2 regions of the Priestia sp. 3CA3 genome follow, and region 2 is predicted to be linked to the other one. Evidence: predicted binding sites of a transcription regulator. Region 2 holds the regulator's gene; the other holds the start of a gene.
What was found. Region 2 encodes LexA, which represses DNA repair genes until DNA is damaged. Its sites were predicted from a motif close to CGAACATATGTTCG; they were not measured.

Region 1: a site for LexA is predicted at 1,152-1,165, ahead of AC1VNJ_RS18315 (sigma-70 RNA polymerase sigma factor region 4 domain-containing protein). Genes of this name have one in related genera too.

The regions. Positions count from the first base shown of each region.
Region 1 covers NZ_JBXENJ010000006.1:375,918-379,343, forward strand. Annotated here, with positions in the region: gene AC1VNJ_RS18305 (aldose epimerase family protein) at 1-292, opposite strand, end outside; gene AC1VNJ_RS18310 (DinB family protein) at 482-1,006, opposite strand; gene AC1VNJ_RS18315 (sigma-70 RNA polymerase sigma factor region 4 domain-containing protein) at 1,308-2,201, shown strand; gene fsa (fructose-6-phosphate aldolase) at 2,265-2,933, opposite strand; gene AC1VNJ_RS18325 (hypothetical protein) at 2,994-3,426, opposite strand, start outside.
Region 2 covers NZ_JBXENJ010000001.1:803,786-807,211, forward strand. Annotated here, with positions in the region: gene AC1VNJ_RS04090 (hypothetical protein) at 1-1,014, opposite strand, end outside; gene lexA (transcriptional repressor LexA) at 1,225-1,842, opposite strand; gene yneA (cell division suppressor protein YneA) at 1,989-2,318, shown strand; gene AC1VNJ_RS04105 (YneB family resolvase-like protein) at 2,372-3,040, shown strand; gene AC1VNJ_RS04110 (DUF896 domain-containing protein) at 3,110-3,340, shown strand.

The DNA.
Region 1 (3,426 bases), on a different contig from region 2:
TTTTCTCTAGACGATAGGTTTCATCATTAAGCTGAAACTCCGCTCCCCCTATACGTCCTGCTACGCGTCCGACCACAGCTCCGAAATAAGGAGAATACTTTTGGTATTCTTCTATTGAATCAAATCCCAAGACAACACTTTCAATCTTCCCTTCAGAATCCGGCATTTCAATATTTGATATCACACATCCATAGTCAAGGCAGGTGATTTTAAGCCCTTCATCATTTAATAAGGTATAAGCATGTACAGCTTGATTGTTTAGTTCGCCAAATTTCTCAAAATTCACTTTCATTTTTAATCAGTCCAATCCTCTTTTTATTCGTAAATTGCTTAACGGACCCTACATGTTATACACATGGGATATGTTCTTATAGTTCCCTCTGCAATCCTTCCTGAATCTTCATTATTCTCATTTTATTGTAATCGTGTACATTTCGTAATTCAAGCTTGAATGATAAAGGCTGGCTACTGTTTGTCATTGCTATTTCTTTAGTATTCCTAAGTATTCTTCCCAAGGTCCTACATCTTCTCTGTATCGTTCTGCCATTACTCGAACAATTTGGGCAATATGCGTTAAATCGTGAGCAACCCAAGTCGAGAGCAACTCTCTGACTTTTACTTCCCCAAACTCCGGGTGTTCTCCTCTCACTTCAAGATGCTTTACAGGCTTAATTAACAGCTTTAGTTGTTGTAAATTCTGCATTCTTATCATGTTGAATTCAAGAAGCTTTTCTTCAATAGAACTAGTAGATTCCTTGTGTAAATGAGCATAGCGATCAAATGGAGGGAAAGCTCCTCCTTTTCCTTCTTGAAGGATGAATTTTAGCCTTGGTATCCAATTGTTTTTTTCTGCTTCTATTAAATGTTCTATTACTTCCGAGGTACTCCAAGTTCCTTCTCCTTCATTACATTGCAGCCACCCTGCAGATAGACCCGACAAAAGTTTTTCAAGCGTCTTAGGCGTACGCTCAAGTATTTCGGTCGCTTCTTTTAAATTAAAATTCATGCTCATTCCCCTTTCTCAACGTAATGATGCTGAGCTGTCAGTTATGTAAAAATTCTTGCGATTCTAGTCAATTTTACCACAATTGACTTTTATTAAAGGAAGGAGCTAATCTTCTACTTACTTTAATGCTTACTAAAACAAAAACAGAACACACGTTTGGTTTTTCTCTAGAAATATGATAAAATATATACAGGCTAGAACGCAGTGAGTATCAGTCTGAATGGGTACTGCTCATTCGTAAAATAGATTGCTAGCAACTTTTTCATCTTGAGCTTTTCGTTTGAATTGGAGTGAGACAACAGTGAGTAAAAATCAAAAGCGATGGAAAAAAGAAGAAGATAAATTTCTTATCCAACACTATGGCGTTATGACGCTTCAAAAGATGGGTGAGCATTTACATAGAAGCAAGGAATCGGTTAATAAACGGCTTACTCGATTAAATCTTCGAGCTTCAGATACAGCTTTACGTAAAAAGTGGACGCCGAAACAAGATGCTTTTTTACAGCAGAACATTGATATCATGAACAACCGTGAAATGGCAGACTCCTTAGACAGAAGTCCTTCTTCTATTGCTACGCGCATAAAAGTTTTGGGTTTAACTCGAAAAACTGCGATGCGAAGATGGACCGTACAAGAAGACGAATATTTGCTAAGGTATTACGGAATAAAACCCCTTTCGCGCATATCAGCGAAATTGCAGCGAAGTGTGCAGGCACTAGAATCGAGGTTAAGTCGTTTAGAGGTGTATGGAGCTAAATCGCACGTAGGGCATATCACAGCGTGTGAGCTAGCAGCCTGCCTCGAAGTAGATGTTCATACAATTTACAAGTGGATTCATAGAGAGAATCTACCGTATAAAATGATCATCGCCAAGACAAGAACATTCATGGGAATTGACATTCAATCTTTTTGGAAGTGGGCTGAACAAAATAAATCGTGCCTTAACTTTTTTAAAATACCTAAAAATACGCTTATTCCAGAACCAGCGTGGGTGGATGAACAAAGAAGGCTAGACTATGTAAAGCGCCCTAAATACGAGCATAAAAAGTGGACAGCAGAAGAAGATGCTAAATTGTGGCGTATGTTTTATCAGGAAAAGCGCAATCAGCGAGAAATTGGGCAGCTGCTCGGGCGTTCGAGAAATAGCGTGCAGCGACGCTTAGAGCGTTTACGCAAAAAGAAACTAGCTAGTTAAACGATAAAAAGCTTGGAATAAGCTATGCTTACCCCAAGCTTTTTTTATTGATATGACTTTTGGTTAAGCTTTAACTGCTTTTTCCCAATCTGCTGCAAATTTTTCCATTCCTTGGTCAGTTAACGGGTGTTTTGCTAATTGCTCAATAACAGCGTATGGAATTGTGGCAATATGAGCCCCTGCAAGTGCTACGCGCGTTACATGATCCGGGTGTCTTACAGATGCGGCGATAATTTGAGAGTCGATGTTTTGAACGCGGAATAACTCAGCAATTTTAGATACCAGCTGTACTCCGTCTTCTGAAATATCATCAAGACGTCCTAAAAATGGAGAAACATACGTCGCTCCAGCACGAGCTGCTAAAAGCGCTTGGTTTACTGTAAAGATTAGGGTTACATTTGTTTTTACGCCTTTTTTTGCAAGGTAGCGCGTCGCTTCCAAGCCAGCTAATGTCATAGGCAGCTTAATCGTAATGTTTTTATCTCCATCGTTAATTTTAATCAGTTCTTCAGCTTGAGCGATCATGTCTTCAGCAGAAAGTGCGTCAGGCGTTACCTCAGCGGAAACGGATTCAACCTCCGGTACCATTTGAAGAATTTCTTCGATGCGGTCTTCAAATCTTACGCCTTCTTTTGCTACTAAAGATGGATTGGTTGTTACACCTGCTAGAACACCAACTTTATATGCTTTCTTAATATCCTCAAGGTTTGCTGTATCAATAAAAAATTTCATCTCACTATTCCTCCTTATTGTTGTACATCAATCTGCATCTCAACTTGCGTGAACTATCGCCTAGCCAATTTGCTGCAGGGCATATAGATTTTCTATAGAAGCGTTTTCAATCTCTTTTGCAGTTAATACCTTTAGTTTTTCTAAAAATTGTATGGCGTCCACGCGGTCTTCAATGTCTTCTTCTGTACGAATATTCTCCGTTTTAATCTGATGGATACATTCGTTGATGACTTCTTTGTACGCATTTGTTTGGATAAACCATTCTGCTAACAGCGTTTTTGTTGCTTCTCTTTCTTCTTCACTTTTAACTGCAAACAAACTCTCTGTTTCCGTTTCACTCAGCATAAGGCTGCTAAAATCGTGATTCATACAAAGCCAAAAATAACCTTTTTGGCTATCGTAATACTTTCCTTCTCTTAAAAGAAAATACTTGATTCCAAATTTAATTTTGTGAGATTGGCTCTCTGAACTCGGCATATGAATTTCTTTTATT
Region 2 (3,426 bases):
TTTATGAAACGTGAGCTGAGAATACTCATAGGATAGTTTTAGCAACACGATTTTATAGAAAAAATGCAAAAATAAATTATAGTAATGTTGGCCAAATAGATGATTCATCAAAAGCTGATCCGTTTTAGAGTCTGTCGATTTAGAAATACACGAAAACACATGGTCTGTTATAACGTAATAGGTTTCAGGAGCCCATCTGGAATACACGTGTTTGGTATTATACGTTTTAATATACTCATGGTTGTGTGCAGAGATAAACGGTTTCCCGTCAGGCGTATAGCTATTTAGCTGCCCAGTACGAAATAAAGTTGTGGAGTTAATCTCTTGCTCTTGATTTACCGTTACATAACTTAATACAAACATCCGTTCATCGATAAAATAAGGAAGACTCCCGATGTGCTGTTCACGCGTCGCTTCTTTTTTGATGTGTTCGTTCAAAAATGGCGCGAGCTGTGAAAAAATATAATCCTGTACTTTGCTATAGCGATGATGTTCATAGGTAATGGTGGATCCATGCTCTTCAGCAAGCTTCGGTTCTAATACACGAAAATGATTCATGAATTCTAAAATGTCATCATAGGTGTAATGATTATGACTCATCTCAGTGCGAATGGTCATGACGCCAATTTCAAAAGGACATAAAAAAACATCCACAGACAGCACGTTGCTAGACACGGTGGTGGAGGAAGTTTCTAGCGTAACGGTATGGTCTATTTTTTTTGAAAATCGAAGCAAGCCTTCTTTTTCGCATGAATCAGGAAATAGAATACATTCAATGTAAGGAAGAAAATATTGATCTAAGCTATCATGAGATACGTAATACTGTTCTCCGTAGTATTCTTTTTCTACACGTTTGTTTTGAATGGAAAAAAACTCAAACATATTTGCTTCTAGTGCATGAACAAGCTGCTCTTTATTTTTTCGATCAAAGGAAAAAGGAAAAAGAAACATGTTCATTGCTTTGGTAGGCATAATAGTTTGAAATGGTTCTGTTTTCCTTGGTGTATTGGTCATAAACTACATCCTTCTTATGGTCGGTTGTATTTTTTTTGAGAGTCGAAAAAATGCAGACAGAAAGTAAAAGGTAAAACAGGCTTTATAAAAACCGCTCTACCCGCCTGTAATGATTCGACGTATCATTTATAATATGCCAATTTTTTTAGAAAACAAACGTAAAAAAACCAACTAACATCATGATTAGTTGGTTTTACGTATAGTGTGTAATTAGTGAATCGTACGATATACACCAGTGACTTTTCCTAAAATCGTTACGTGGCGAAGAATAATAGGCGCCATCGTTGAATTTTCAGGCTGTAAACGAACGAAATTTTCTTCTTTAAAGAAACGTTTTACCGTTGCTTCGTTGTCCTCGGTCATAGCGACCACAATATCTCCGTTATTAGCAGTTTGCTGCTGACGTACGATTACCATATCGCCATCTAGAATACCTGCTTCAATCATACTTTCTCCCATAATTTCAAGCATAAATACATGATCATCTGGAGAAACGAATTTATCTGGAAGAGGGAAATATTCTTCCACATTTTCAACGGCTGTTATAGGAAGACCCGCTGTTACTTTACCGATAACAGGAACATTAATGACGTTGCTTTTAGGGATGTTTACTTCGTCTAGTTGAAGAACTTCGATTGCTCTTGGTTTTGTTGGATCTCTGCGAATTAACCCTTTACTTTCTAAACGAGCTAAATGCCCGTGTACAGTGGAGCTAGAGGCTAATCCCACCGCTTCCCCAATCTCACGAACAGAAGGCGGATAACCTTTTAATTTTACTTCGTGCTTAATAAAATCTAGTATGTCTTGTTGACGTTTTGATAGCTTCATATTTTTCACCTCGATTTTAGCTATTCTTTAGGTGAATTATACCACGTGATGTGTCAATATACAAACATAAGTTCGAAGAATTCCATTGACAGAAACAAATGTTCTCAATAAAATAAGAACATATATTCTGATAGGGGGATCATAATATGCACCAATTCTTACATTCTATGAAACATTACGCTATTTTTTTTGCAGTTATCGCTGCACTTACATATGTATTGACGCTGGTTTTAGGAGCGGATAAAGTAGATTTAGACAAATATTCAACGGTTACTATTACAAAAGGAGATACGCTTTGGGACTTGTCCAACAAGTATCATAATCACCATCATTTGACCACCAATGAATTTGTCAAATGGGTTGAAGACGTCAATGATCTAAACTCAGACACTGCCCAGTCTTTATCTCCTGGAGATAAATTATATATTCCTGTTTTAAAAAAAGAGTTACATAATCAAGTGGCAATTGAACAGTAGTGTGTAACGGCCGTTCCTGAATATTGTTAGAAGCCGAAAAGGTTGTGATAAAAGTGGACGCCATTATTTATTGCCGTGTAAGTACGGATAAAAAAACCCAAGAAACATCTTTACAGCGCCAGCAAGAAGAATTAAAAAAGCTTGCTGATCTTCACCATCTAAACGTAAAAAAGGTCGTAATGGAAAAGGCAAGCGGATATGACGTAGACAGAGAGGGTATATTGGATGTTCTTCATACAATGAAAGAAGAAAAAATATCTGTGCTGCTCATTCAAGACGAAACGCGATTAGGCAGAGGAAATGCCCGAATTGCGCTTCTTCATGCTTTTCACAAAGAAAATGCTACGATCTATACGATTAGTCATCAAGGTCAGCTTCAGCTTTCAGAATCTGATTCGATGGTGTTAGATATTATTAGCTTAGTGGAAGAGCATCAGCGGAAATTACATAATGCTAAAATTAAAAGAGGAATGAAAAGAGCCGTAGAAAACGGTTATCGTCCGCAGCAAAATTTAAAAAATCAAGGAGTTAACTCAGGAAGAGAAAAAAAAGAAGCGCCGATTGAAGAAATTGTGCGCCTTCGTCATAACGGCTTAACCTTTGCTGAAATTTCAGTTACGCTAAAAGGTTTTGGTTATAATATTTCAAAAGCAACGGTACATCGTCGCTATCAAGAGTATCAAAAGAGTGCTCAATCTCTTGATAAAACGAAAGAGATTTAGTAAGATGACTACATGTTGCCGGAACGGTTCGGTAATTTTAATTATTGATTATAAGGAGATAGGTTTTATATGCTATCAAAAGATAAACTTGCTCGTATTAATGCTCTTTCAAAAAAGGCAAAGGCTGAAGGTCTGACAGAATCTGAAGCGAAAGAACAGCAAGAGCTACGTCAGGAATATTTAAAAGTTTTCCGACAATCTATGACAAACCACCTTCATACGATTAAAGTCGTGGACGAGGAAGGTAAAGATGTTACGCCTAAGAAGTTAAAAGAGAGTAAAAAGAAGCGTCTTCACTAAGACGTTCTAGTAAAACTAGAGGGAGAGTTCCCTCTAGTTTTTTGTATATTTTTAATAAGGCACACAAAAACTGTAAAAGTGAAAAT